DNA from 4 places in the Streptosporangium sp. NPDC051023 genome. Region 4 is predicted to be linked to each of the others. Evidence: riboswitches for the same ligand, from Rfam matches in the RefSeq annotation. Region 4 holds a riboswitch; each other region holds the start of a gene.

Region 1 (7,235 bases), on a different contig from region 4:
GTCGATGATCCGCTCAGGGTCCGCGTCCTTCAGCATGAACCCCGCAGCTCCCGCGCGCAGCGCCGCGAACACGTACTCGTCCAGGCCGAACGTGGTCAGCACGACCACCTTCGTCCCCGGGACCTCGGCGGTGATCCTGGCCGTCGCGGTGAGCCCGTCGACTCCCGGCATCCGGATGTCCAGCACGGCCACGTCGGGAAGCAGAGCCGTGGCCTGCGCGATCGCCGTCTCGCCGTCGGCGGCCTGGCCGACGACGGTCATGTCGGGCTCCGCGTCGAGCACCGCCGTGATCCCCACCCTGACCACCGCCTGGTCGTCGGCGATCGTCACCCGAATCATGCTGGGAACACCTCCGGCAGCCACACCCGCACCCTGTCATCTGTCTCGGCGACCGTACCGCCCGCCGCGTCCGCCATGGCCCGCACCCTCCTGGCCCCGCGAGGGCCGGACAGCGCGAGGCCGTCCTCAAGGTAGGTCACCGTCACCGTCTCCCCGTCGGCCAGCAGCGCCTCGGCGACGCGGTACGCGGCGACCTCGACGGCGGCGGGCAGCGGGCGGCGCGCTCCCGCGTACCTGACGACGGCGCGCCGCCTGGTGGCCAGCGCCGCGATCCCGGCGACGACGGGGGGAGGCGTGTCGTCCGCCGGATCACCCTCGGGGGCGCCGCGAAGCTCGTCGAGAAGCTCCCTGAGCGCGCCGAGCCCGGCCTTCGCCTCGGTGAGGACCAGGTCGAGCCGTCGGTCCTCCGCGGCTCTGACCACCGCCTCGGCCCGTGCCCCCGCGGTACGGCGAAGCCCGGCCGCGATTCGTCCCCGCTCGGCCCTGGCCGCCTCGGCCGCCTCCAGGTCGAGCCTGTCCCGGTCCAGCGCCGCCGCGTCCCGCCGCCTGCGCCTGCGCCTGCCGACCAGCACGCCCGCTCCCCACGCCATGCCCGTTGGCACGGCGAACGCGGCCGTCAGCGTCGCCCAGACGGCGATCGGTGGCCCCGTCAGCCCCTCGACCAGGGGAAAGGCGCCCAGCCCCGCCACCACGATCGGGGCGGGCCAGCCGCGGGAGCCGTACGCGCCGACGGTGTACAGCAGGGTCAGCTCCACCCACCAGCACTCAAGCACCAGCTGCGCGGAGTGTGGCGCGGTCAGCCCGGCCGCGTCGCACGCCAGCCAGACCAACAGCACCCCCTGCGCCGCCGCCAGGCTCGGCTTCGGTGCGAGGCGCCGCCACCTCAGCGGTACGGCGTGCAGTATGAGCAGGACCAGGAGCAGCATGCCCGACGCCGTGGCCTTGAACGGCGGCGGCACGTCGGTGTACAGCAGCCCCATCCCCGCGGGCAACGCCACGGCCAGCACCACCAGGGCCCAGTCCAGGGCCGCCGCTCCCCGCCAGCCTTCCGTGGCGCGTCGCGGGTGATCGCCCCGGCGGGCCATGCCGTACAGGGTGGTGAGGGAGAACGAGCGCGGCACGGGCAGGGCCGTCTCGCCGGGGGGCGAGGGCAGGGGGAGCACTGCCCTGACGGTCCAGCCGCCCGCGGTTCCGGCGTCTGTGGTCCCGGTGTCTGTGGTCCCGAAACCCGGGGGCCCGGCGCCCGCGGTCAGGGTGCCGCCGAGGGCGCGCACCGCCCGGTCGAGGGAGGCCAGACCGGTCCCGGAGCCCAGACCGTCGACGGCGGCCGGCGCGCCGTCGTCGGTTACCGTCACCACCAGCCGCCCCGCTCCGGCGGGGCTCTCAATGCGAACGTGGACGGCGGCGCCGGTGGCGTAGCGCATCGCGTTGGTCAGGCTTTCCCTGACCACGCGGAAGGCGAGCGCGGCGGCCTCGGGCGGTACGGAGGCGACCGCGCGATGGTAGGCCACTCCGGGATGGCCGCCGACCAGGGTGTCGATGTCGGCGAGGGTCGCGCTCTCGCCGCGCCGGTCGAGGGAGGCCAGGCGGTCGAGCTCCGCGACGGCCAGGCGGCCCGCCTCAGCGGCGTGGGCGGTGGCCTCCGAGGTGAGCGCGGGATCGGCGAGTCGCAGGGCGGCGGCCGAGGCGACTGCGATCCCGGTGAGCCGATGGGCGGCCACGTCGTGGAGCTCGGCGGCGATCCGGTCGCGCTCGACGGTCGCGGCCAGGCGGGGCACGGCCGCGGAGGCGGCGCGGTAGGCGGCGAGCGCGGAACGGCCCGCCCTGCGGCGTCTGTGAGAGCGGCCGAGGGACCACACGACGGCCGAGCCGCCCGCCGTGAGTGTCCCGAACCCGGCGCCCCCCCTGACGCTCCCGCCGTCTATGCCGATCACGATCGCGACGGCCAGCGTGACGGCGACCGCTCCGAGTGCGGCGGTTCCGGCCGTGCCGTACAGCGCCAGCGTGTAGAGCGCCACGACGAGCACCGCGCAGCCGAGGACTATCAGCACGCGTCCACGGTACTGCGGGACCGGGCGCCGCTCGCGGGTCCCGCAGGCGCGCCGCCCGTACGGGCACTGCTCTCCGGGCGGCGCGGTGTCCAGACGGTGCTGTGTTCTACAGGGTTCTAAAGGGTTCTACAGGGTTCTAAAGGCGCTGCCAGAGTGCGGGGACGTTGGACGGCTCCCAGCCGGGCAGGGAGGTGTGCGGCTGCAGGCACCGGTAGGTGGCGCCGCCGTAGGTCACCAGGTTCCCCGCGGTGTAGGAGACACCGGCCGCCCAGGGCCGGGAGGTGGTCGAGGTCGGGGTCGGGGTCGGCGTCACCGTCGGTGTCACGGTGGGGGTCGCGGTCGGGGTCGCGGTCGGCGTCACGGTGGGGGTGGGGGTGGGGGTGGGGGTGGGGGTGGGGGTGGACACGTTGCCGAAGGTCACGTCGGAGCAGGTGTAGAACGCCTCGGCGCTGTCCGAGCGCTGCCAGATCGAGTAGACGATGTGGCGGCCCGTCCTCGCGGGCAGCTGGCCCTGGATGACGTATTCGCCGTTGACCTTGGACGGGTTCCGCACCTTCGCCAGCAGCGTGGTGTCCAGGTCCGACCACTTCAGCGGCTGGAGCGGGTTGAAGCCCTCCTTCGTGATGTAGATCTCGAAGGTGCCGGGGTGGTCGGCGGTGTAGGGGTAGCGGAAGGTGTAGGGGCCGCCTCCGGTCGGGAGCGCGGTCGAGGGCCAGTCGGTGCGGGGCGCGTCGTATGCCCGGTACTTGGCGCGCCCGGCGCTGCAGAGCTGCCCGTCGGGAATGATCTCCCTGTGCTTGCCGTTGGCGGTGCCGATGTTCAACTCATCCCAGTCATAGAGCGGCTGGGTGTCCCATTGGCCGACCGCGGCCTTGCACGCGGGGGTGTCCGGCGACTCCGGATTCTCCAGATAGCAGGCGTAAACCCGGCTGACGGGCGTTCCCATCGAGCCGTGGGCGGATGCCGAGTTGACCATCACCGTCGCCAGCAGGGCGGGAGCGGCGGCTGCGGCCGCCACCGTCAGGCCGATCCTTCGCTTGTTCATGGAGAGTGTCTCCTTCGGGGGGTAAGAGGGAGAACCTGCAGGTCAGAGGCATGTTCACTAGGAAATTATTAGGTAAGTTTCCTAACAGTTTCAATGAACTTAACGCCCAGGAAGGAGCAAGGTCAAGGGGTGGCCAATGCCCCTTTCTTGGGCATTGAAGGTAGATCTTCTGGGGTTTTCATGGCTTTTGTTTTGCTTTGACACCTTCTGGTGGGTAGTGTCCTAGTTGTTCTCAGTCGGTGACTTGCCCTTCACGAGAAGGAGCGGCCGGCAGACGTCGAATCCCGAAGCCCTGAGGGGTCACGGGAGCCGGGGACCCACTTCTTGGGGTGAATCCGCCGCGAACCTGCGGCGGTAGGGCAACTCCACCGCCCGAACCCGTCAGCTAACCCGGTAGACGAGATGGAGAGGAGATCCCCTCATGGATCGCTTTGTTGCCTTCGTGCCGGCAAGCACCGCACTCGTGCGGATCTACTAAGACTTTTCCGCCGCGCCTGACCGCGGCACCCCACCTCGCACCGCGCTCCGCGTAGCGTCCGGTCTCTCCGGCTGCGACTTCTCTTCCCTGTGAGCGCTCACGCCCGTGCCTTCTCTTCGTTTGGCGCACGAGGCTGTCCTGTTCCCTCGCGAAAGAGCCTGTTTTCTATGCGTTTCTCCCTTGCCCTGCGTAACCGCCTGATCGCCGCCACTCTGCTGGGCGCGAGCGTCCTCACCTCCGCCGGCGTCGTCTCCGCGCTTCCCGCCGCGGCCGACACCGGCACCGGATCCACCGCTCCCGCCGCCTCCGAGACCGCCCTGCTCAAGGGCTCTACCAAGGCCTCCTACTTCTGGGACGACTCCTCGGGCCGCGCCGGGGACACCGGCCTGCCCGCGAGCGGCAAGCCCATGCAGAAGGGCATGATCGCGAGCCCGAGCTGGCCGCTGTTCACCGAGGGGTACGTCATCTACAAGGGCAAGAAGGCCAAGTTCTTCGTCGGGGACCGCGGTCCCGGTGTGCCCTCCAGCAGCGGTGTCATGATCGACCTCGACGCCAAGACCTTCGCCGACCTGACCGGTGGCACCTTCAACTCCAGCTCGCTCGGCGTTGACGGCGTCGACGGCGCGGGCCACATCAAGGTCGACTACGTCATCACCAAGTGGGGCGACGGCGTGGGCAAGAAGAACTACCCCGTCGCGTACGCCAGCGGTGCCTGGAAGGTCATGGACGACAACCCGGCCGCGCCCCCGACGACCGCTCTGGCCGACGCGGCGCGCCCCTAGGCTCCCGCCGGGGGAGACCTCCGGAGGATCCCCCGTCCTCGTCTCCCCCCGATCCCCACCCCTCGATCCCCACCCTCGGAAACCCCCCGAACCCCCCGGATCCCCATCCCCGCCTCCGCCTCCGCCTCCGCCCCCGCCCCCGCCCCCGCCCCGAGGGTCCCCGCTCCGCCTCCGGCCCTCCTTCCCCCACCCCCACCCCCCCGCTCCGCGTCCCCCGGCGGTCCTCGCCCCCGAGGGATCCCCACCTCCCCGCCCCCCCGGCGAACCCCCGCACCCCCTGGAAAAGCAAGAGCGGGCACCCAAACGGGTGCCCGCTCTTGTTCTTTTCGTCAGATGACGTGCTGTTCCGCGTGATCTGACGGACTCGTCGCCGCGGTCGACGCCGCTCACCGCCTCGGGGGAGGGGGAGCTCCGGTACGGCCCGCGCCTCCCGGGGACGTGCCGTACCGGAGGATCAGATCTCGAGCCTCTCCTCGATGCCGCGGAGGTTGTGCCGCGCGAGCGCCAGGTTGGCCCGGGTGCGGTCGAGCGCCAGGTAGAGGAAGAGGCCCTTGCCGTTCCTGCCGGTGATCGGGCGGATCAGGTGGTACTGGTTGGTGAGCGTGATCAGGATGTCCTCGATGCCGTCCTTGATGCCCAGCGACTCCATGGTCCGCATCTTGGCCCTGACGACCTCGGTGTTACCGGCCGCCGCGATCTGCAGGTCGAGGTCCTTCGAGCCGCCGAGGGCGCCCAGCGCCATGCCGCTGTTGTAGTCCACGACCACCGAGCCGACCGCCCCGTCGATCGCCATCATCTCCTTGAGGGAGATGTCCATGTTGCCCATTCATGCCTCCGGTCACTGGGTTGTCCATGTGCGAGATGTGATGGCGGCCAGGTTCGCCGCCGTCTTGCGCCCCTCCAGCCGCAGCAGCCCGAGGTTGGTCCCAGGGCGGGCGAGGACTGTGAGGACGATCTTGGGTCCGGCCGCGTAGAAGGCCGCGTAGCCGTTGGTGCCGGAGATCAGCGTCTCTTCGAAGGCGCCCTTGCCGACCATGTCCGCCATCCGGCGGCTGAGGGCCAGCAACGCGGAGGAAAGGGCACCGGTCTGCTCGGAGGCCCGATCCAGGTCGCTGGCTATGGTCAGGCCGTCGACGCTGCACGCGACGCTTCCGTCGACGTCCGGTATCCGCTCGCGCAGCAGGGTCATCTCCCGGCGCACCTCGTCGCGCAGTTCCACTGGCACCCTCCTTCCGGTCCTCTTCAGTGTCCGCAGCCTTATTGGCATCGGACCGAGCTCATGTGAGTGCCTCCAATGCGTTTTTCAGCCGGATGAGCAGGGCCACGTCGGCGGGGTCCCCCGTCGTCAGGGGGAGCCATTGCGCCGCCTCCGCGGTGTCGGTCCCGTCCGCGACCGCGTCCCTGATCTCGCGGGTGCCCGCGACCCGTCTGGGCAGTGCGCCCACGCGCGTGTCGGGCCGGGTGGGGGCGTCGTCCAGGGCGCCGCGCGTGATGGGTGTGTCGTCCAGGGCGCCGGGCGTGGTGGGCGCGGCGGGAGGGTCGGGCGCGGCGGTGATCTCGCCCCTGGGAACACGGAGGAGCCCGGCCGCGGCGAGCTGCCGTACGGCCAGCAGCACCGAGTACGCGGGGCGTCCCAGCCGGTGGGCCAGGTCCGCGGGGGTCGCCGTCGAGTCGGCGCCGACCACGACCTCCCACTGGAGGGAGGTCAGGACCACCCGTTGCGCGGGCACGCGGCCGACGGGGACAACCGGGAGCGCGTCCAGATCGGCGGACGGCCAGGTCCGGTCCAACTGCGTCCTCCTTCTCTTGTACTCCCGGAGCAGTCCGGTCATGTCGAAGTACCACTGCGGCCCGAGCCAGTGCCGCTCTCCCCGGCGGAACCTCGCTCCGTGCTCCGGGGCGTCGAACAGGAAGTACACGGCGTCGAGCACCGCGCAGAGCACGCAGAACTCCAGTTCGCCCCTGGTGAGCACGCCCTGGGTGACCAGCACCTCGCCGCCGAGCCTGCCCTCGGCCGCGGCGCGCATGGCCTGCCGTACGGCCTGGTCCGAGACCCTGCCGCAGGCGGCGAGCAGGTCCTCGACCCGCGGGGCGACGGGGCTCTCCGCGCAGGTAACGTGACCGTCCGTGAGGTAGAACGTCCCGGCTCCGCCCAGATGGAGGGCGCCGGTCGCCCGGTCGGCGGCCAGTTCGCTGAGGAGGTTCCGCGTTGTGGGCATGGCTTCAGGTCGTTATCAGGCGGCCGGAAAGCGCCTGAAGTCGATGGCGTGCCAGGGCCAGGTTGGAGCGCTGTGAATCGAGGCGGACATAAATCACTAGAGGGCCATCGAATACCGTTTCAAGCGGTTTCAGTAAATGGTGTCCGTCATCGGTGGTTATGATCACATCACGGATCCGGACGATCTCGTTGGCGGAGGTCGTGGTGAGCCCGTCCAACATCGCCCGCAGGGTCTCGCTCAGTCCGGCGGCCGACCTCTCCACGTCGAGATGGCGGTTCAGGCCGCCGGCCGCGACGGCGGTCCCGCTGGTCTGATCGATCA
Region 2 (7,235 bases), on a different contig from region 4:
GCGAGGGCGACACGGTCGAGCTCGCCCTCGTCGACGTCTCAGGCAAGGGGGTCGACGCGGGAACCAGGGCGCTGATGCTGTCGGGGACCTTCGGTGGCCTGCTCGGCTCCGTCTCCGACTTCCTGGCCGCCTGCAACACCTATCTGCACCGCCAGCGCGAAGCGGAGGGCTTCGTCACGGCCGTCCACGTGCGGCTCAACCTCGCGACGGGCGAATACGTGATCACCTCGGCGGGGCACCCGCCGGTGGTCAAGTTCGAGTCGGGCGCGGGCACCTGGCGGGTCTCACCGGCGAAGGGCGTGGTCCTCGGAGTCGTCCCCGACCTGCACTGCGAGCCGGACCGGGGGATGCTCCGCAAGGGCGACGCGCTCATGCTCTACACCGACGGGCTGATCGAGCAGCCGGGCCGCGACATCGACTCGGGCCTCGACCGGCTGCTGGGGGAGGCGGAGCGACTGCTGCCCTCGGGCTTCCGCAGCGGCGCTCACAACCTGGTCGCCTCCATGTCCGCCGGGCACAACGACGACTGCGCGCTGATCCTCATCTGGCGTCCCTGAACGATCAGGCCTCCCCGGACGGTGTGTCCCGGCGGAGGCCGTCAAAGCCACCCGGAGTCGCTGGCGATGCGCACGGCGTCGAGGCGGCTGCGGGCCTGGGTCTTGCACATGATCCGCGACAGATGGTTGCGGACCGTTCCAACGGAGAGGAAGAGCTGGTCGGCGATCTCGTTGGACCGCGCCCCCAGGGCGGCCAGTCTGAGCACGTCCATCTCCCTGCGGGTCAGCGGGTTCTCCGCGAGCTCCAGGGCGGCGACGGCGAGCTCGGGATCCACCGTCCTGTGCCCGGCCGCGACCCTGCGGACACCCGCGGAGAGCTGCTCCGGGCTGACGCTCAGGCTCATGAACCCGAGCGCGTGCACGGCGAAGGCCCTGCGGACCTGGCTCGGCTTCGGGCGGTGAGCCATCAGCAGAATCCCGCAGCCGGGGGCGTCCTGGTGCAACCTGAGCGCCACGGTGAACCCGTCGGCGCCCGGGAGGTCCAGGTCGATGACCGCCGTTTCCGGCTCGTGCTCCAGGACAGCGGCCACGACGGCCTCCCCGTCGCCGACCTCGGCGACGACCTCCAGATCGGCCTCGCACTCCAGCGAGGCCACCAGGCCTCGACGGACCACGGGCCGGTGCTCGGCAACCAGGATCCCGATCACGTTCTTTCCGTCCCCGCTTTCTCACTGGGTCACCAAATGGTCGCTCACTGTCAACGAAGTCTGTCTGTTCGGCAAAGCCCGCGCAAGTGGCCGTTCGGGAAGGCGTACTTCTCACCGAGCCTGGGCCCGCGATAATTCGGCTAATGTCTTAGGGGCGTTGTCCGTGGCTCCGCGACCGGGGGGATGAACCTGTGAGCTGGTTCTTCGGGATCGCCGTCTTCTTCTTCGGGCTGATGGCGTCGATCGCGTTGCACGAGGTGGGTCACCTGGTGCCGGCGAAGCTGTTCGGCGTCAAGGTCACCCAGTACATGGTCGGTTTCGGCCAGACGATGTGGTCGCGTCACAAGGGCGGGACCGAGTACGGCGTGAAGTGGATCCCGCTCGGCGGCTACATCCGGATGATCGGCATGCTTCCGCCCAGGCCGACCGACGACCCCAACAAGCTGCGCGCGGTCTCGACCGGCCCGTGGCGGGCCCTGATCGAGAACGCCCGTGAGGTGGCGCTCGAGGAGGTCAAGCCGGGCGACGAGGACCGGGTCTTCTACCGCAAGCCGTGGTGGCAGAAGGTCATCATCATGGCCGGTGGTCCCGCGATGAACTTCGTGCTGGCCTTCGTCCTGTTCGCCGTCGTGATGATGGGCTTCGGCGTCGCCGTGCAGAAGACGCAGGTCGCCTCGGTCCCCGCGTGCGTGAAGACCACCGCCGAGTACGCCAAGAACGCCACGTGCACCTCGGCCGACAAGCCGAGCCCCGCCGCGGCGGCCGGCCTCAAACCGGGTGACGTCATCGTGTCGGTCGCGGGCAAGCCGACCGCGACCTGGGAGGCGGCGACACGGGCCATCCGCGGCCACGGCGCGGGGACCGTCGCGATCGGGATCAAGCGGGCCGGGCAGCCGATGACCCTGAACGCCACCCTCATCGCCCAGGACCGGGAGTCGCTGGACGAGCCGGGCAAGATCGACAAGGCCGTCGGCTACCTGGGGGTCAGCCCCACGACGGTCGTCGAACGGCAGAGCCTCGGAGCCGTGACCACCCAGATGTGGAACCTCACCTCGGCGACCGCCGGTTCGCTGCTGCGCTTCCCCGAGAAGATGGTCGGCGTCTGGAACGCCGCCTTCTCCGGTCAGGAGCGCGACAAGAACGGCCCGATCGGCATCATCGGCGCCGGCCGTATCGGCGGGGAGATCGCGGCCTCCGCGGCCCCGCTGGAGAACAAGATCGTCACCTTCATCAACCTCCTCGCGGGGTTCAACCTGGCGATCGGCCTGTTCAACCTGGTCCCGCTGCTTCCGCTCGACGGCGGTCACATCGCGGGCGGCCTGTGGGAGGGGCTCAAGCGCGCCTTCGCCCGGGTGACCCGCCGTCCCCTTCCCGGGCACGTCGACATCGCCAAGGCGCTTCCACTGACCTACGCGATCGCCTTCGTGATGGTCATCATGGCGGGACTGCTGATGTACGCCGACCTGGTCAACCCGGTCCGCCTGTCCGGCTGAGCCCGGCGGGCAGGGCACGTGCGCCCGTGCGGGCCATATCCGCCGTTGAGGCCGCGCGCCGGTAAGGTTACGCCGTGAAGGACGGGACGCCGGGGGCGGCGATCGACGTGGCGCTGTTCCGGCTGCGCCGGATCTGGGCGCGGCCGCTGCGCACGCGCAAGGCCGCGGACCCGCAGCGGTCGGTGCAGATGTCGAACGTGATGGTTGTGCACGCCGTGCACAAGCTGAGCCTGGACGTTCCCGAGGTGACCGTCGGCGCGGTCGCCGAGCAGTTGGACGTCGACCCCTCGACCGCCAGCAGGCTGGTCAACGACGCGATCGGCGCGGGGTTCGTCGAGCGAGAGGAGTCCGAGGTGGACGCCAGACGGGCCCGGCTGAGGCTGAGCCCGAGGGGACGGCGTGTCCTGGAGGTGGTCGTCGCCTCCCGGCGGACCTACGTGGACGGCCTGATCGCCGACTGGGACGAGGCGGATCGGGAGACCTTCGCCAGGCTGCTCACCCGCTTCGCCGAGGCGAGTGCGGCCTGCCCGCCCGATCTGGCGGGCCTCGACCGGCTCATCGCGGAGGCGATCGAGGAGACGGCCGCGAGCACTACTCTCCAGTGACGCCGTCGATCTGCTCGCGGATGATGTCGGCGTGGCCGTTGTGCCGGGCGTACTCCTCGATCATGTGGACGAGGATCCACCGCAGCGAGACGTCCTCTCCTCCGCGCTGCTGCCCGCCCAGGGTGTCCAGGGAGAGCCCGGTGTAGAGCTCGCGGACGCCCTCGATCTCGGCGCGCCAGCGGGTGAGAGCCTCCTCGGCCGTGCAGGAGTCCAGCCGGTCGAAGTCACCGTCGGGATACTGTTCGTTCCAGTAGAGCGGCGGGTTTTCCTCACCGTTGAGGATGTTGCGGAACCAATAGCGCTCCACCTCGGTGATGTGGCGGACCAGGCCCAGCAGGGACAGCGTCGACGGTGCGCAGGGGCGCAGGCTGAGCTGTTCCTGTGACAGCCCGGCGCACTTGACGGCCAGGGTCTCCCGGTGCCAGTCAAGCCACGCGTACAGCATGGTCGCCTCGTCGGCGATGAAGGGCGGATCAATGCGGTCATCGGTCACGGGATCCAATCCTGTCCCGGGGCGCGACCGTTGTCATGCGGTTTTACCGCGCCCGCCCCGCGCCCGCCCCGCGCCCGCCCCGCGCCCGCCCCGCGCCCGCCCTGCGCCCGCCTCGTGCTCCGAGACGCCTGTCCGAGGAGCCGCTGGGGCGCGCATGTGATCGTCGTCAGTCACCGCCCGCCCCCTTCGTCCCGGAGCCCGGAGGCGACGGGAGCGACGAGGGCGGCGGAGGTCCGGGTCTTCCCCGCTCGGCGTCAGTACATCGAGATGTGGACGTGGTCGTAGTGGTTGGCGGTGATGCCGCCCCGGTTCGACATGGCACGCCAGCCGGAGCCCGTGTTGATGCGCTGACGCCAGATCACGTACTTGACGCCGAGCCTGTCCTTGTTCTTGAGGGCCCAGGCGGCTATCTCGTCGCCGAGCCTGACGTTGTCCGCCGTGGGCAGGGAGCCGCCGGTGCTCATCATGAAGTCACAGGCGCGGCCGAGCGGGTGCTCGCCACCGTCGTTCTCCGCCCGGTAACAGCCCACCTCGTGGGGCAGCTTGAAGGTCTGTCCGATGGTCTCGCGCATGATCCGCGTGCGGTCGGTGATGTTGTCCTCGCCGGTCGGCAGCTGGGGAGCCCAGCTGCCGTCGGAGCGGCGCCCGCTGCCCGTGGGAACGAGTTGGTCGAGCTTGTCCTCGATAGCGCGGATCACCTTCTCCGCGTCCGCACGCTGGATCTGCACCGCCTTGGCCTCCTGTCCGATCTGTTCGGTGAGCAGGGCCGCCTTGTCCGCGGCCTGTTTCATGAGATCCCGGCTTCTGGCGAAACCCTGCAGGTAGGCACTCTGCTGGGCGGTGAGCTGTTCCATGACGGCGGCGCCGCCCATGGTCGGGGCGAACAGCATGGAGGGCAGATCGAGAGTGCCGCTCTGGTAGCGGAGCTGGGCGATGGAGTCGACCTGCCTGCCCGCCTCCGCGTAGGCCTCCTCGGCTCTGCGCAGGTCGGCTCTGGCGGCCTCCTCGGCTTTCTGTGCTTTTCTCAGCGACTCCCGCTTGGCCGCGTAGGCCTCGATGAGCCTGTCGACCTTCTTGGTGAGCTGGGCCAGCTCGGTGCGGAGCTGGGACTCCTTCGGCTTGGGCGCGGCGTTGGCCGTGCCCGCCGCGCCGAGGGTGAACGTGAGGGCCGAGACCAGGGAAACGGTCACGACCGCATGGCGACGGAACATGGGGGACAGAGCCGCCACAGCTCTCCTCTCCTCACGCCGGCCGGGTTAGCTGACGGGTTCGGGCTGGAGGAAGCCCTTCCACCGAAGTGGTTCACCCCAAATGCATGGGTCCCCGGCTCTCAGGCGAGGCGCCTGAGATTAGGCATATCGAACTGTTTGTCCGATGCGTGAGGATAGTAGTGGTAAATGAGAGGTCATGCGACCCCAAGACGAGACCAAGTGGTGATCATTTCGTGATAACGGCGCGCAGGCGCCGGGCGGTCTCCTCGGGGAGGACGTCGTTTACGAAAGCCCCCATGGCCGACTCGGACCCGGCGAGATATTTGAGTTTGTCCGGTGCGCGGCGGATGCTGAACAGTTCCAGGTGCGCGTACGACAGCTCCCGGCCGATGTTCACCGGCGCCTGGTGCCAGGCGGAGACGTACGGCATCGGCACCCCGAAAAGTCCGTCGAGGCGGCGCAGCACCTCGGTGTAGAGCGGCCCGAACGCCGCGCGCTCCGCGCGGTCGAGCGCGCCGAGGCCGGGCACCTGGCGGTGCGGATAGAGGTGGACCTCGACCGGCCAGCGGGCCGCGGCGGGCACGAACGCCGTCCAGTGCTCGTTCGCCGCGACCACGCGGATCCCGGCCTCCCGCTCCGCGGCGAGCACGTCGGCGAAGAGGTTGCCTCCGGTTCGCTCCCTGTGGCGTCGCGCCGCGTCCAGGGAGAGCCGGGTACGTGGGGTCACGTAGGGGTAGGCGTAGATCTGGCCGTGCGGGTGGGCCAGGGTGATGCCGATCTCCGCTCCGCGGTTCTCGAAGCAGAACACCTGCTCGACCCCGGGCGTCGCGGAAAGCTCCGCCGTACGGTCGATCCAGGCCTCCATCACCAGTTCGACCCGGCCGGGTGAGAGCTCGGCGAAGGAGGAGTCGTGCTCCGGGGTGAAGCAGACGACCTCGCACCTGCCCACGCCGGGCCGGACCTCGCTCAGGCCGCCGACCTGTGAGTACGTGCCCAGGTTCGCGGAGAAGGAGGGGAAGCGGTTCTCGAAGACGACCACGTCGTACGAGGGGGAGGGAATCTCGGTCGGGCGGCCGGGGGCGGACGGGCACAGCGGGCACTCGCTGGCGGGCGGCAGGAACGTGCGGTCCTGGCGGTGCCCCGCGACCGCGATCCACTCCTCGGTGAGCGGGTCGTAGCGCAGCTCGGAGGCGACGGGGCGGGGTGGCAGATCGCGCTCGTCGGCCGCGCTGCGGTCCGCGTCGTCCCGCCGATCGAAGTAGAACAGCTCGCGTCCGTCCGCCAGCCGGGTAATCGTGCGTTTCATCGGTCCTGTGCCTCGCTCTCCCGCCGCGACTCGGTGACGACGAGCTCGCCGACCCTGGCGGCGAGCTCGTCGCAGGCCTCTTCCGCCAGGCCCGAGTCGGTGATCAGGACGTGGGCCTCGGTCAGCGCGGCGATCGTGCTGATCCCGACCGTCCCCCACTTGGTGTGGTCGGCGGGCACGACCAGGCGGTGCGCCGAGGCGACCAGCTCACGGTCGGTCTCGGCCTCCAGCAGGTTGGGCGTGGTGAACCCGGCCCGGACGCTCATTCCGTGCACGCCGAGGAACAGGGTGTCCACGTGGAGCCCCCTGATGGCCGCGACGGCCACCGGGCCGACCAGCGCGTCCGACGGGGTGCGCACTCCTCCGGTCAGCACCACGGTGCGGTCGGCGCGCGGGGAGCGGTGGAAGACCTCGGCGATCCGGATCGAGTTGGTGATCACGGTCAGCTCGGGCACGTCGACCACGAAGTGGGCGAGCGTCCAGGTGGTGGTCCCCGCGGAGAGCGCGATGGCCGTGCCGGGCCTGACGAGCCCGGCTGCGTGCCGGGCGATCGCCTCCTTCTCCGGCTGCTGGCGCGCCGACTTGGCGGTGAATCCGGGCTCCTCGGTCGAGCCGGGCCCCGCGGCCGTTGCCCCGCCGTGAACCTTCTCCACAAGGCCGCGCTCGGCCAGCACCTCGAGATCCCTGCGGATCGTCATGTCGGACACGCCGAACTCGCGGACCAGGTCGGCGACCCTGACCCCGCCGCTGCCGCGCACCCGCTCGAGAATCGCCTGCTGCCGCTGCTGGGCGAGCATTGACCCACTCCTTAATCCACCAGATTCCAGCAAATTACCACAGAAGAACCTGGGTGAGATGTTGGTTCATGGGGAATAATCGCTCACAGTCGCTCAAGCTCGGCGTGGATGTTCGCCCGTGCCCGC
Region 3 (7,235 bases), on a different contig from region 4:
ACGCCCAGGTCTGCGTTGACAGGCCGAACTCACGCAGGTAGGTCTCCGACCACATGCCCAGTGGCCAGCGCAGGATCGCGACGGCCGCCGAGATCGCCAGGACGCCGAACAGCACCCGCAGCCACCACGGCCCCCGCAGGCGGGCCAGCAGCTTCGCGCCCAGCGGGGTGCCGACCAGCACCCCCGCGACGACAAGCGTCAGGCCGAGCGACAGGTAGGCGGGGACGCCGATCGCGGCGTCGAAGGCCTCGGAGCGGGCGATCTGGGCCGCGGTGAAGTCACGGGCCGGATCGGGCTCGATGGGCGGGGCTCCCGCGGGCAGCGCCCGCCACGGGGTGGTGAGCGCGACGACCGCCAGCGTGGCCACCCCCAGGATGGCCATCGCCCATCCCGCCCCCTTCAGCACCCCCCGCGGACCCGATGGCGTATCCGTCACGGTCCGCGTCATGCGAGTTCCCTCCGGAGGTGGTCGCGCCACGCGGCGGTGAACCCCGCCCGCGACAGGCCCAGTGTGCTGCCCACATCGCTACCGTAAAGCCTTACCAGTGCCTTCTCGCCGAAGCGCTCCGCGACGTACCGGCACGCGAGCCAGGCCTCCTCGTAGGCCTGCGCCAGCCGGGGGGCGCCGGGGGCGAAGTCGGCGGCCCCGGGAAGCCCGGGGGGCAGGACGCCCGCGCGCACCTCCGCCGCCAGCTCGGCGGCGGCCACCCGCACCGCGATCCCCGCGTCGCGGTAGCCCACGTAGTCGGCGAACCCCTCCGACAGCCACATGGGGACCCGGCCACCCCGGGTCGCGCCGGTGGCCACGTGGGTGAGCTCGTGGGCGATCACCACATCCCTGCCGGCCGGACTGAGTCTCGCGTAGCCCGTCGGCAGGACGACCACCCGGTCCGCGGTCGCCATCGCGGCCAGGCCGCCGGTCGCCGCCGCTCCCGTGATCTCCGCCGCCTCCGCGTCGGTCGCGGGAAACAGGATCACCGCCTTGACCGGCCCCCAGATCTCCGCGAGGGTACGGCAGGCACGGTCGGCTCTTGAGGCCAGATCCCGTAGCTCGGCGAGCGGGACACGGTGGCCGACGACGAGCGAGCACTCGCCACGGACCACGCTCGCGGCACCGGGCCACAGGTCGCGGGCCGTCCGCGAGGCGGGCCGCGCCCCACCGGCCAGCCCCGTGCTCATCAGCGCCAGCATCCCGGCGAGCACGGCGCGGCGCCCTTTCGGGACGGACATGTCAGCTGATGCTACTCGACCGGCACCCGCCGGGGCCGTACCCGCCCGCAGGGCAGCCGCCCGGAACCGCCCGGAACCGCCTGCCGGGACGCCCGGCAGGCATGCGACGGTCCCGTCCATCGGGGAGCATGGACGGGACCGTATCCCGCTCTGTCAGCCGCCGGGACGAACCGCTCCGGCGAAGGCGGATCTGTAGTAGCCCTTCAACGTCACAATCCTGACCGTCTTACCGCTGCTCGGCGAGTGGACCATCTTGCCGTGGCCCACGTACATGCCCACGTGGCCCTTACCGTAGAAGAACAGCAGGTCACCGGGGCGCAACCTGCTCCACGAGACCTTCTTCCTGACCGCGCGGTACTGGCTGCCCGTGACCCGGGGGAGGGAAACGCCGGCCTTGCGCCACGCGTACTGGACGAGCCCCGAGCAGTCGAACGCACCCGGGCCTGAGGCTCCCCACCGGTATGGGTCGCCAATCTGCTTTTTGGCCGCCGCCACGGCCGTCCTGGCCCTGGCCTGCTGCCGTACTGCCCGGCTCATTGCGGCCTTCGCCGTGCGCTTGACGCGAGTCTTCGCCGTGCTCTTGACCTGAACCGCGGCCGCGATGTCCGTCGTCGCCTGTGCCGTCGTGGAACCCAGTGCCACCGCTCCGGTTGAGGCGGTCAGCGTGAGGACGAATCCGCCGAGGGAAAGGCGGAAAAGGCGCGACAAACGGGGGTTGTGCGGGGTGGTAGACAGGATTTCTCCTTGGGACTTCCACTGATGCCTACCGGGTTAGCTGACGGATTCGGGCTGGGAAGAAGCCCTACGACAACAGACATGTCGATTCACCCCTGGCCATAGATCAATGGCCGAATGGTTCCCCGGCTCCATGCCTCCTGGCTGCACGGACTCGGCAGGCCACCGCGGCGGGGCGAACCCCATGGGACACGGTGACCAGCTGGATCTTTATATGGACACCGGCCCGTGAGACCGGCATTCGATGCGATGGCATGGCTTGCTCACCGCGACCGCCAGAAGGTACCCCGATTACCAAGTTCCGGCAAAGGTCCGACCAAATCCGAAGATCGAAAAAAAGTTTTCACGTTTATGAAATGCCTGCTGGCGAGGCATTTCCGCCATTCGAATATGACTCTCGTCACATTCCGCGCGCACCACCTGAAAGCCATCGCATGTGTCACATACATCACATCAGTTATCGATCTTCATCGTTCCCACCGAGCCCTGGAACGGCCCGGCGGGCGCGGGATCAGGCCCCGCACGACCACCGGTCCACACGAACCGCCGCGTTCGCGACGCGATGCCCGATCGGGCATGATCTGGGGCATGAGATCGTTCGCCGGCCTCGCGGAACTCGCCGCGGCCAAGGGAGAGCATCTGGGGCACAGCGCCTGGCGCGAGGTGACCCAGGAGCAGGTCGCCATGTTCGCCGACGCCACCGGCGACCACCAGTGGATCCATGTGGATCCCGAGCGGGCGGCCGCCAGCCCCTTCGGCGGAACCATCGCCCACGGCTACCTGACGCTGGCCCTGCTGCCCGCCTTCATGGCCGAGATCTTCCAGGTCGAGGGGATCACGATGGGCGTCAACTTCGGGCTCGACAAGGTCCGCTTCCCCGTCCCGGTCAGGGTCGGCTCCCGGGTGCGTGGCGGCGCCGAGCTCACCGACGTCAAGAACTCCCCCGCGGGGAAACTGGTGAAGATCAGAATGACCGTCGAGGTCGAGGGCCAGAGAAGGGCCGCCTGCGTCGCCGACACCCTGTCGCTCTACGTGGCGTAAGGAAACGCTCCACACGATCGCTCCCCATGACGCCAGGGAACGCTCCACGCGCCACGTAGGGACACTTTGGAGAAAGACCCCCCGAAGACCCCCGCCCGGCCCTCAGAGCCTCTCTAGAGACGTCTCAGGCGCCCCGAGGGCGTCGGGAAACCTGAGACACCGGCCCCCCGGAGCGGACGGAGGGCCGTCGGAGGCGGGAACCGCCGGGACGGGGCACCGGATGAGTCGGTGACGGGTCAGTGCCGGGTCAGGGGCGGACGGCTCCGACCAGGCGGCCGCCGTACGACGACAGCGGGACGACCTTGACGACGTCACCGGTCTGGGGAGCGTGAACGATCTTGCCGTCGCCCGCGTAGAGGCCCACGTGACCCAGGCCGTTGCTGAACAGGAGGTCACCGGGCTGTAGCTCGCTCAGGGAGACCTTGCGGCTGGAGCCCCAGCTCCACTGCTCCCAGGTGGTGCGAGGCAGGCTCACACCTCCGCTGCGCCAGGACGCCTGGACGAGCCCGGAGCAGTCCCAGCCGTCCGGCCCCGTGCCGCCGTACCGGTACGGCTTGCCGATCTGGGCGAAGGCGAAGCTGAGGGCGGCCCTGGCGTTACCCGAGGCCGGGCCGTTGTACTGGATTCCCGTGCTGTTGGGGTCGCCGCTCCTGAAGGTGCCGAGATCGCGCAGGACCTTCGTCTGGTCCTTGACCATCTTCTCGACCTTGGCCTTCTCGTCGGCCAGCTCGTCGCGCGTCTGGTCGGCCTCGGCCAGGGCGTCCTTGGCCTGGTCGCGGTTGTCGCGCAGCGCCTTGTTGGCCTCGTCGAAGGCGTTCAGCGTCTGGGCGCGGGAGGCGGATATCTGGTCGGCCGCGGCCAGGCCGCTCAGCACCAGGCTGGGGTTGCCCTGGCCGACGAGGTTCTGCCAGCCGACGGAACCGCCCTGGTAGGTGCTGACGGCCATGGTGATGAGATCCTTGCGCAGCCCGGCCACCTTCGCGGTCTGCTTGGTGAGGTCGGCGTTCAGGCCCCGGTACTTCTTGCGGGCCTTCTTCCACTTCTCACTGGCCTGGTTGTACTTCTCGACGAGCTGATCAGCCTGGTCGTTGAGCTTGTCCAGCTTCTTCTTGGCCTGCGCGATCGTCGGCTTCGGCTCGGCGATCGCACCGCCCACAGGAAGCAGGAGAAGCGCGAGGGCCAGCCCTGCAGCCATCGGCATCCGCACAAACCCACCCGGCTTACCCGCCACGGCCACGACGCCGCCTCCCCACGCAAAGACCTGGGGCGAAATAGTACAGAATCAGTAAGGGTTAGCTCACCTTTTTGGCTGTTTTGTTCTTTACTTGCAGGCGGCCACGGCGCAAACCTTGGCTGTCATCCGGGTGGCGTCCCGCAACTGGTCTGCCCAGTCACGTTTCACCGGTTTGGCGTACTCTCCCGCCCACAGGTAGACCAGCACGGCGTTGCCCTTGCGGACCACCACGCTCCGGTCCCCGCCGACACCGGCTTTCCCGCCGTAGTAGACCTGTCCGGAGACCTTCAGCGCGTCGTCCCCGAGCCCGGCGACGGGGACCGAGACGTAGCGGTAGGTGGAACCGGCGTCCTTCTTCGTCCCGCACGTGGCCAGCCCGCCGCGGAGCTGGGTCATGGCCTGCTCCGCGCCGGTCCGCGAGCCGTACAGCAGGACCTGCTCGACCTTCATGAAGTCCGGCACGCCGATGAACGTCACCGTCCTGACGGCCAGCCTTCCCGCCCTGCCAACGGCCCCCTTGCCGCACGGGTCGACCGCGAGCGGGGTCCTCAACGAGTCGCTGACCTTCCAACTCGTCTCGGGATCGTCGTCCTTCTTGGCCGCGGCCTTCTCGTACAGCAGGAACCCCTTGGGAATCCCGGGGGCGGCGGCGGCCGTACCGGCGACAAGGGCGGCGCAGACCAGCGCGACGAGCTTCTTCATCGAATCAACCTCCACAGTGATCCGATGCACCATATGGCGAAAAGGTTCAGGCTCGTCCGAGACGTCGCAGAAGTAACACCGAGGGAACGGGCCTGGCCCCCATCCGCCGGACCGACTCGGCCACCTCCCGGTCGGAGGAGACCACCGCGATGGCCCGGCCCATGGGCTCGGCGCGGACCAGCTGGCGGATCAGGTCGTCGGCGATCTGCCCGGGGGCGCTGAACATCACCCGGACGCCGCGGGGCGCGGAGACCGGGACCGGGCCGTTCAGCTCCGCCCCGTCGAAAACGCAGGTCAGCTCGGTACGGGTCTGCGCGTAAAGCGCGCCGAGGCCGGTCAGCAGCCGGTTGCGCTGGTCGGCGAGGGTCAGCGTGCCGTACCCGGTCTTGGTCACGTTGTAGCCGTCCACGATCAGGTGGATCTGCGGCAGCGCGAGCAACTGGTCGAGCAGGGCGGGATCGTCGTCGGCGAGGGCCCGCGCGGGCACGGCCTGGACCCCGTGCCTGCCCGGAGCGACCGAGGACACGGAGTCGGCGGGCCGGTGGATGCTTGAGGGCAGCGCGAGCTCCCTGCGCAGCCCGGCCGCGGCGTCCTGGAGCGCGTCGAGCAACATGCGGACCTTGGTGTCCTCGACACTGCGGCCCTCACGGGCGGCCCTGCGCGTGGCCTCAAGCTGCCGCTCCGCGTCGGCCAGCCGCTCACGCAGGCGGCGCAGCTCGCTCTCTCCCGCGCTGCCCGCCGCGGCCGCGACGGCCTTGGCCTCCTGCGCGGCCTCCTCCATCTCCGCGGCCCTGACGTCGGCGGCCTTGGCGCGCTCCCTGGCGTCGTGCAGCTTGCGGCGCAGATCCGAGATCTCGGAGCGGGCCCCCTTGAGCTGCTCGCGCAGCCGGTCGGACTCCTCCTTGGCCGAGGTCTTCTGCCCGGCGAGCTGCTCACGCAGCCGGGTGAGCGCCTGCTCCTGCGCCGAGCCCTCGGCCACCGTGGCCGCCCGCTCCAGGTCGGCGCGGGCGGTCTCGACCATCTCGACCCAGCCGGGCGGCCTGGTCAGATAGGCCGCGGCGGCGACCAGCACGGGCTCGGCCGCGGGCGGCACGATGCCCTCCGCGAGGCTCTCGACCAGCTCGGGCCAGCCGGTGCCCAGCGCCTCTGCGACCAGCTCCCGGAACTTCTTGTCGGTCTCCAGCTGAGCGGCGATCGGCGCGCCGCCCAGCTTGGCCCGTTTACGGGGGTCGAACCTGGCGATCCCCTTCAGAGGCGCCGGCACGGCGGCAGGAGGCATCGATCCGAGGATCTGGGATGCCAGTTCCACGACATGTAAGCGAACCTGCTCGGGCAGCGGACGAGACAGGCCCTCTCCGGCTGAACTCATCACGGCCCCTACTCGGATTGGTCTTCACGTCAAGGGTACGGCTACCGCACCCCGCCACCGACCTGGCCGACGTATCCTGGACGCCCTCTTCCGGTGAACGCGGCATGGACGATCGCCCAATTTCAGGCGTCCGACAGGCATCGGTCAGGTATACGGCCATGCCCGACGAGCCCGCGGTCATACCTTTCCGACCTCCTCCGCCCGAAGGCGGCAGCGCCTCGGCCCCTCAGATCTGTCCGGGGGCGGCAGCGCCCTGCCCCTCAGATCAGGTGACCCGCGTCATGGACGATCAGCGCGATCTGGACGCGGTTGTTCAGCTCCAGCTTCGTCAGCACCCGGGACACATGGGCCTTGACCGTCGCCACGCTCATGTAGAGCTCGGCGGCGATCTCCGCGTTGGATCTCCCCCTGCCGACCGCAAGGGCGACCTCGCGCTCGCGGTCGCTGAGCCCGGCCAGCAGCGTCACCGCCTGTTCCCTGCGCGTTCCCGCGCCGCCGTCCGCGACATGGGCGATGAGCTGCCGGGTCACGGCGGGCGACAGGATCGGCTCACCGGCCCCGACCCTGCGGATCGCAGAAACCAGGTCTCCCGGCGGGGTGTCCTTCAGCAGGAACCCCGCCGCCCCCGCCCGCAGGGCCCGCAGCACCTGGGCGTCGGCGTGGAAGGTGGTCAGGATGACCACCTCGGGAGGGGAGGCCCCGGCGCGCAGCCGCTCGGTCGCGGCCAGCCCGTCGACCCTGGGCATGCGGATGTCCATGAGCACCACGTCGGGCCGGTGCTCGGCCACCAGCCTCGGCACCTCCTGCCCGTCCGCGCCCTCCCCCACGACGACCAGGCCGGGGGCACCGCCGAGGATCATCGACAGCCCGGCGCGGACGAGGGCGTCGTCGTCCACGATCAGCACGCGGATCTCCGGGCCGGAA
Region 4 (7,235 bases):
GTCCGCGTGCTGGAGCTGGCCGCGCTCAAGGGCGTCTTCACCGACGTGGTCGAGGACTCCGTCACCTACGTCAACGCCCCGCTCCTGGCCAAGGACCGCGGCGTCACCGTCGAGCTGGTCACCAGCACGGAGAGCCCCGACTGGCGCAACGTCGTGACCGTCCGCGGTGTCCTCGCCGACGGCCGCGCCGTCTCGGTCTCCGGCACGCTCTCCGGCCCGCGCCAGATCACGAAGATCGTCGAGGTCAACGGCTACCAGATGGAGATCGAGCCGACCGACCACCTGTCGTTCTTCACCTACGTCGACCGCCCCGGCATCGTCGGCGTCGTCGGCCGCATCCTCGGCGACCACGGCATCAACATCGCCTCCATGCAGGTGGCCCGGGACGTCAAGGGCGGCAAGGCCCTCATCGCGCTGACCGTCGACTCCGCCATCCCGGCCAACGTGGTCGACCAGATCGGCGCCGAGATCGGCGCGGACAGCGGCCGCTCGGTCGACCTGGCCGACTAGGTTGTGTCGACGGTGGTGTTCGCATAGGTCCGCAACCTGATCGACGGTCACCGTCCGATCCAGGAAACGCGCCTCGGCCCACGGTTCGCCGACGGTACGGCTGCCGCCCCGGAGTCTCGGGGACGGCAGCCGTTTCCGTTTCGGGAACGTTCCTCGCGGTGCCTCCTGCCCTCCGAGATCATCTCAATATGTGAGAAATCCGTACGATTGGCGAGACGGCATCTTGACGGCCGGGTAGCATGACATGCAATGCGCCAGGTTCTCGTACTCATTACCTGCCGCGGCGAGGCCTGACAGGGGCGGGCCGGCAACTCGCCGCGGTGTGATGGCGCTCGCCGGCCCCAGGCTCCCTCGCCGATCCGCGACCCGGATCCGCGATCCCGGGCCCGATCCGGACCCATCGGAATCCGGATCACCTTCTTCTGCTCCTGTGCGACTGAGACGAGAAACACCATGTATGACATGTATCCCTGGAACCGTCCCGAGGACACCGAGGACGAGGCCGCCCAGGCCCTCCAGACCGCGCTCGACCGCCGTGACAACGGCGGGGTTCCCACCCGCTCCTGAGACGTGGCCGTCCTCGGCGCGCGCTGATCTTCCGCGCCGGACCGGTAGGTAAAGCGGGTTTACCATCGGGAGCGGTTGGCTAGCCTTTTCTCCGGGATCCCACAGGAGAACGGAGGGCTAGGTGCGAGGCCAGCTCGGCAATCCACGGTTGTTACGGGTGATGAACGAGCGACGCCTCCTCGACCGGCTCCTCGAACACGGTCCGGCCTCGCGGGCCGACCTGGCGAAAGTCACCGGTCTGTCCAAGCCGACGGTCTCGGCGGCCCTCGCAGGGCTCGAGGAGAGCGGCCTGGTGCGTCTGGTCGGCGAGGTCTCGGGGCGTCCCGGCCCGGTGACCTCGCTGTACGACATGAACGCGGGTGCGCTGCACGTCGCGGGCGTCGACATCGGCCGTGACCGGATCCGGGTCGCGGTCGCCGATCTCAGGGGACGCTTCGTCGGGCGCAGGGACGGGCGCAACGACGCGCGCACCGAGGACGACCTGGTCCGCCGGGTCCGTGAGCTGGCCCAGGCGGCCCTGGCCGAGGCAGGTCTCGACTGGTCCTCCATCGCCTACGCGGTGGTCGGCAGCCCCGGGGTCTACGACCAGGAGACGGGGCGCCTGAACCTCGCCTCGAACCTTCCGGACTGGGGCGGTCCCGGCCTGTGGGACCGGCTGCGCGTCGCCCTGCGGACCGAGCTGGCGATCGAGAACGACATCAACCTGGCGGCGCTCGGCGAACACGCCCACGGTGAGGGCAAGGGGCGGTCGCATTTCGCGCTGGTGTCCATCGGCACCGGGGTCGGCATGGGCATCGTCGTCAACGGTGAGCTGTACTCGGGGGCGCGCGGAGCCGCGGGAGAGGTCTCCTACCTGCCCGTCGCGGAGGGGACGGCTTCCGGCCGGGAGGAGCTGGAGCACGGACCGACCGAGGCGGTGACCGGCGCCCTCGGCGTGGTGCGGGCGGCGCGCGCGGCCGGGCTGTGCCTGCGGAGCGCGAAGGAGGTCTTCGGTGCCGCGGCGGCCGGGAACCCCGCGGCCCTGGCCGTCGTCGAGGCCGAGGGACGCAGGATCGGCAGCCTGATCGTCGCGGTGGCCTCGGTCCTTGATCCCGAGGTGGTCGTGCTCGCCGGTGGCGTCGGCCGTAATCTCGACCTCCTCGGCGACTCCATCTCCTCCAGGATCGCCGAGCTCGGCCCGCTGCGCCCCACCGTGGTCGCCAGCACCCTGGGTGACAGCGGGGTGCTGCTCGGTGCCGTCGTGCGCGCGCTCAGCCGGTCGTGGGACGTCATCTTCGCCGCCCGTCACGGCTGATCTGCCTGTCAAGGCTGACCTGGCCTGCCGGTGGACCAGGTTCTCCGGATCGGCCGCCGGGGAGGTCCGCGGAGACCGGAGCGGAAAGCCGCTCCACGATCACGCGCGTGATCGCGGAGCGGCTTTCCGCCGATCGGGCCGCCCTCGGCGTCCCGGGTGAGAGTCCCGGGTGAGAGGGGACGGGGTCAGGAGGCGGGCGCGCGCGTGGCGGCCGAGCCGTCGGTCGTCTGGTCGGTCTGGGGGCTTTGGTCGGTCTGGGCGCTTTGGTCGGTCTGCGGGTTCTGGTCGGGCTGTGCGGCCTCGGCGGACTGCGTGGCCAGTTTCACCTGCTTGGCCAGCGCGGCCCGCTCGATGGAGAGCTTGACTCCCTTCGGGTCGGGGCGGACGGCGCCGACGAAGCTGGCACGGCGCCAGGCCTCGAGCTTCTCCACCTTGACCACATCGCCGGTGTGCGGGGCGTGGACCATGTAGCCGGGCTTGGTGATCATGCCGACATGGCCGAGGCCGTGGAAGAAGACCAGGTCACCCGGCCTGAGGTCCTTCCAGGCGATCTTCCTGGAGAACGCGTTGTACTGCTCGGCGGCGGTGCGCGGCAGGTGGATCCCCGCGGCGCCGTACGCGCGGAGCATCAGGCCGGAGCAGTCGAAGCCGCCGTTGCCGGTGCCGCCCCAGACGTAGGGTACGCCGCGCTTGGACAGGGCCCACCGCATCGCCTTGCGCCAGGCGGGGACTTTTTTCCTGACCTCGGGGGAGGTGCCGGGCAGGGAGGTGGTCGTGGGTTCCGGTGAGGGGAGGGGGGTGTCGGTCGAGACGAGAGGGGAGGGGGCCGGGTTTGAGATTTCCGAGTTCGGGGCGGGGGATGCGAGGAAGAATCCGGCCTGGGTGAGGGCGGGGGAGGGGGCCGCGAGCGGGGAGTCTGCCAGCGCGAGGGCGGGGGTCGCGAACACGGTGGCGCCGGTGACGATCAGGGTCAGGACACGGGGGTAAGTCTTGCCGGTCAGGATCGTTCCTTCCATAAGGCCGGCCGGGTGAGCTGTCGGGCTCGGGCGTGGAGGTCGCCCTACGGCGCGAGAGAGCGCCGACTCGCCCCAAGGGGCCCGTGTTGAGAGAGGCCGGGGCGGGCTCCGCGAGACGGAGTGCGGCCCGGACGCCTCGCGGGCCCCGGAAGTGGTTCCCCGGCTCCGCGCAGGCCGGAAAAGGGGGGTGGCCTGCGCGAATTAGGCGACGATGCGAATGGCCAGGACCTTAACGAAACGGTCAAAAGATCGCAAATAGGACAAAATTCATAAGCCTTGCTCAGGGAAGATGTGTCCGATGGGTGAGATTGGTGTTCGATTGACGAGACAGACCGGTAGGGTGCGGTCATGGATTCGCGCAACATTCGCCTGGCTGTGATCCCCGGAGACGGGATCGGGACCGAGGTCGTCACCGAGGGCCTGAAGGTCCTCGAAGCCGTCGGCACGAAGGTGGAGACCACCGGCTACGACCTGGGGGCCAAGCGGTACCACAGGACCGGCGAGGTTCTCCCCGAGCCGGTTCTCGACGAGCTGCGCGGATACGATGCGATCCTGCTCGGCGCGGTCGGCGACCCCAGCGTGCCGCCGGGCATCCTGGAGCGCGAGCTGCTGCTCAAGCTCCGTTTCGAGCTCGACCACTACGTCAACCTGCGCCCGGTCAAGCTCTTCCCCGGCGTCGAGACGCCGCTGGGCAAGGCGCGCCCCGAGGACATCGACATGGTCGTCATCCGTGAGGGCACCGAGGGCCTCTACGCGGGCGCGGGCGGCGTGCTGCGCCGTGGCACCCCGCACGAGATCGCCACCCAGGAGTCGCTCAACACCGCCCACGGTGTCGAGCGCGTCGTCCGCTACGCCTTCGAGAAGGCGCTCAGCAGGCCGCGCAAGAAGCTGACCCTGGTCCACAAGACCAACGTCCTCACCTTCGCCGGTGACCTCTGGGCCCGCACCGTCGACCGGGTCAGCCTGGAGTACCCCGACGTCACGACCGACTACTCCCACATCGACGCCGCCTCGATGTTCTTCGTCAACCAGCCCGAGCGGTTCGACGTGATCGTCACCGACAACCTCTTCGGCGACATCATCACCGACATCGGCGCCGCCATCGCCGGCGGCATCGGCCTGGCGGCCAGCGGCAACGTCAACCCCGACCGCACCTCGCCCAGCATGTTCGAGCCGGTCCACGGCAGCGCCCCCGACATCGCGGGCCAGGGCAAGGCCGATCCGACCGCGACGATCCTGTCGGTCGCCATGCTTCTGGACCACCTCGGCCTTGCCGAGGAGGCAGCCAGGGTCGAGCAGGCCGTGGCCGACGACCTGGTCGAGCGCCTGACCGGCCGGGCCGGGCGGACCACCCACGAGATCGGTGACGACATCACCGCCCGAGTAGCCGGCTGAGGAAGCCGCCTACCCGACCTCAGACGCGCCTGGCGGCTCTTCGGAGCCGCCAGGCGCGTCTTTTTTCGTTCGGCCCCATCCGGCACTGCCGGGTTTCGACATAGATGCAGTAGTTTCCCGTTATCTGGTCCATCGCAGAATGGACTCAGGTGCAGTCCGTCACAAAGAGAAGGATCTCCGTCATGACCACCGCTCAGAAGCTCAGCTTCGACGTGCAGCTCTCCGACCACGCGCGCACCGCGGCCGAGCGAGAGCAGGTACTGGCGAGTCCCGGATTCGGTCAGTCCTTCACCGATCACATGATCTCTATCGACTACACGGAGGGGGAGGGCTGGCACGACGCGCGGCTCATGCCGTACGGTCCGCTCAGCCTCGACCCGGCGACCGCGGTCTTCCACTACGCCCAGGAGCTCTTCGAGGGGCTGAAGGCCTACCGTCAGGAGGGCGGCGCGATCGCCTCCTTCAGGCCGTACGCCAACGCCGCCCGCTTCAACCAGTCGGCGGCGCGGATGGCGATGCCGGAACTGCCGCAGGAGACGTTCGTCGGGTCACTGGAGCTCCTCGTCCAGACCGATCGCGACTGGGTCCCCACGACCTCGGGCCACAGCCTCTACCTGCGCCCCTTCATGATCGCCACGCAGGCCGCGCTCGGCGTGAACTACCCCTCCAAGTCCTACCGCTACATGGTGATCGCCTCGCCCGCGGCGGCCTACTTCGGCGCGGACAAGGCCGTCTCGGTCTGGCTGTCCACCGAGTACACCCGCGCCGCCCCCGGCGGCACCGGCTTCGCCAAGTGCGGAGGCAACTACGCCGCGGCCTTCGTCGCGCAGCGCCAGGCCGTCGAGCAGGGCTGTGACCAGGTCGTGTGGCTCGACGCGAACGAGCACCGCTACGTCGAGGAGATGGGCGGAATGAACCTGTTCTTCGTCTACGGCGACCGCCTGCTCACCCCGGCCCTCACCGGCACCCTGCTGCCCGGCATCACCCGCGACTCGATCCTCGCCCTCGCCGCCGACCTCGGCCTGACCGCGGAGGAGGGGCGCCTGTCGATCGAGGAGTGGCAGGCGGGCTGCGAGTCCGGCGAGCTGACCGAGGTCTTCGCCTGCGGCACGGCCGCGGTCGTGACCCCTGTCGGCTCGATCAAGGGCGCCGACCGCGCCTGGACCGTCGGCGACGGCACCCGGGGGCCCGTCACCGCCAGGATCCACGAGGAACTGGTCGGCATCCAGTACGGCTCCCGCCCCGACACCCACGGCTGGGTCCACAAGATCTGCTGATGCGACGACCACGGATCTTCACCGTGTTCGAGACGTTCCCCGGCGAGCGATGACATGGCTCTGACCGGCGCCGAGGAGCGACGTGTGATCCGGTGAACGTTCCGGGGCGCGGCGGTACCCCTGTGGAAGGAAAGCCCGGCCCCCATCGGCCGGGCTTTCCTCGTCGGCGGTTCTACGTCCCGGGCAGACTGCTGGTGTCGATGGTGAGGTTCCACGGCTCCGGCAGCTCTATGAAGCCACCGAACTTGGTGATGACCTCTTGCTGGTATCCCTTGTGATTGGGACGGCTGAGCAGGCGCACCTGCTCCTCGAAGACGTCGATGACGAGATAGAGCGGTACGCCCGCCTGCGCGCAGTTGCGCGGCTTGATGACGTGATCGTCGTTGACGCTGCTCGGGGAAACCACTTCCACCGCGAGGAGGGTGACGTCGCCGTAAACCTCGTTCCTGTCCCACATCCTGGGGTTGGCCGGCACGACGGTGAGGTCGGGACGGTATCGATCGGCCTGTGGGCCGAGGTGGAGTTTGATGTCGGGCCAGATCTTCCACCCTCGTTCGGTCACGACGCCGGCGAGCTGCATGAGGATCCAGAAGACGATGTTGTTGTGGGTATCGGTGGGCAACTCCCTCACCACGATCCGGCCGTCGATGAGCTCGACACGTCGATCGGGCCAGCTTTCGCACATCTCCGGGAGCCGCCTCGCAAGCTCGGTGGGAGGGTCCTCTTGCGGCGGCTTTGTGGTCGGTCGGTCCAGGACTTTGGCCATGCCTTCATCATCCCCTCCGAGCGAGTGGGCGCAACGTGTTTGACACGCAACCCAAAGTAACCGTAAAGATTCCCGCTCGCCTGTGGTTCGGAGAAGTTCTCGTCAGTGCTTTCGAATCATGGTGAGGCCGTCGGCGATCGGGAGCATCAGCGAGCTCACCCGGCTGTCGGCCGTGACCAGGTCGTTGAACTCGCGGATGCCCCTGGTGGCCTGGTCGTCGACGGTGGGGTCGGCGACGCGCCCCTTCCACAGGGTGTTGTCGATCAGGATCAGGCCGCCCGGTGCGAGACGGGACATCAGGATCTCGTAGTAGACGGGGTAACTGGGCTTGTCGGCGTCGATGAACGCCAGGTCGACGGGGTGATCCTCGGGAAGCTCCCGCAGCCGTTCCGCGGCCGGCCCGATCCTGA

Evidence for each region. Region 4 has a riboswitch for cyclic di-AMP ahead of AB0395_RS17435 (NlpC/P60 family protein). Riboswitches for the same ligand answer to the same signal wherever they lie in the genome.
Region 1: another riboswitch for cyclic di-AMP. It lies ahead of AB0395_RS10265 (hypothetical protein); the one in region 4 lies ahead of AB0395_RS17435 (NlpC/P60 family protein).
Region 2: another riboswitch for cyclic di-AMP. It lies ahead of AB0395_RS13080 (hypothetical protein); the one in region 4 lies ahead of AB0395_RS17435 (NlpC/P60 family protein).
Region 3: another riboswitch for cyclic di-AMP. It lies ahead of AB0395_RS09395 (C40 family peptidase); the one in region 4 lies ahead of AB0395_RS17435 (NlpC/P60 family protein).

The regions. Positions count from the first base shown of each region.
Region 1 is NZ_JBFBCE010000011.1:138,407-145,641, forward strand. It holds gene AB0395_RS10250 (response regulator transcription factor) at 1-339, opposite strand, end outside; gene AB0395_RS10255 (ATP-binding protein) at 336-2,390, opposite strand; gene AB0395_RS10260 (lytic polysaccharide monooxygenase) at 2,527-3,435, opposite strand; cyclic di-AMP (ydaO/yuaA leader) riboswitch at 3,701-3,850, shown strand; gene AB0395_RS10265 (hypothetical protein) at 4,081-4,695, shown strand; gene AB0395_RS10270 (hypothetical protein) at 5,150-5,521, opposite strand; gene AB0395_RS10275 (roadblock/LC7 domain-containing protein) at 5,534-5,914, opposite strand; gene AB0395_RS10280 (hypothetical protein) at 5,973-6,914, opposite strand; gene AB0395_RS10285 (roadblock/LC7 domain-containing protein) at 6,919-7,235, opposite strand, start outside.
Region 2 is NZ_JBFBCE010000016.1:21,668-28,902, reverse strand. It holds gene AB0395_RS13105 (PP2C family protein-serine/threonine phosphatase) at 1-557, shown strand, start outside; gene AB0395_RS13100 (response regulator transcription factor) at 599-1,204, opposite strand; gene AB0395_RS13095 (site-2 protease family protein) at 1,396-2,697, shown strand; gene AB0395_RS13090 (MarR family winged helix-turn-helix transcriptional regulator) at 2,772-3,302, shown strand; gene AB0395_RS13085 (DinB family protein) at 3,289-3,795, opposite strand; gene AB0395_RS13080 (hypothetical protein) at 4,050-4,985, opposite strand; cyclic di-AMP (ydaO/yuaA leader) riboswitch at 5,027-5,161, opposite strand; gene galT (galactose-1-phosphate uridylyltransferase) at 5,233-6,312, opposite strand; gene AB0395_RS13070 (DeoR/GlpR family DNA-binding transcription regulator) at 6,309-7,109, opposite strand; gene AB0395_RS13065 (metal-dependent phosphohydrolase) at 7,193-7,235, opposite strand, start outside.
Region 3 is NZ_JBFBCE010000010.1:123,123-130,357, forward strand. It holds gene AB0395_RS09385 (M48 family metallopeptidase) at 1-382, opposite strand, end outside; gene AB0395_RS09390 (hypothetical protein) at 445-1,230, opposite strand; gene AB0395_RS09395 (C40 family peptidase) at 1,384-1,938, opposite strand; cyclic di-AMP (ydaO/yuaA leader) riboswitch at 1,976-2,135, opposite strand; gene AB0395_RS09400 (MaoC family dehydratase) at 2,554-3,006, shown strand; gene AB0395_RS09405 (NlpC/P60 family protein) at 3,254-4,201, opposite strand; gene AB0395_RS09410 (hypothetical protein) at 4,328-4,942, opposite strand; gene AB0395_RS09415 (NYN domain-containing protein) at 4,989-6,206, opposite strand; gene AB0395_RS09420 (response regulator transcription factor) at 6,572-7,235, opposite strand, start outside.
Region 4 is NZ_JBFBCE010000023.1:71,743-78,977, forward strand. It holds gene serA (phosphoglycerate dehydrogenase) at 1-510, shown strand, start outside; gene AB0395_RS17430 (ROK family transcriptional regulator) at 1,238-2,371, shown strand; gene AB0395_RS17435 (NlpC/P60 family protein) at 2,557-3,387, opposite strand; cyclic di-AMP (ydaO/yuaA leader) riboswitch at 3,375-3,590, opposite strand; gene AB0395_RS17440 (3-isopropylmalate dehydrogenase) at 3,736-4,782, shown strand; gene AB0395_RS17445 (branched-chain amino acid aminotransferase) at 4,965-6,059, shown strand; gene AB0395_RS17450 (Uma2 family endonuclease) at 6,232-6,825, opposite strand; gene AB0395_RS17455 (class I SAM-dependent methyltransferase) at 6,928-7,235, opposite strand, start outside.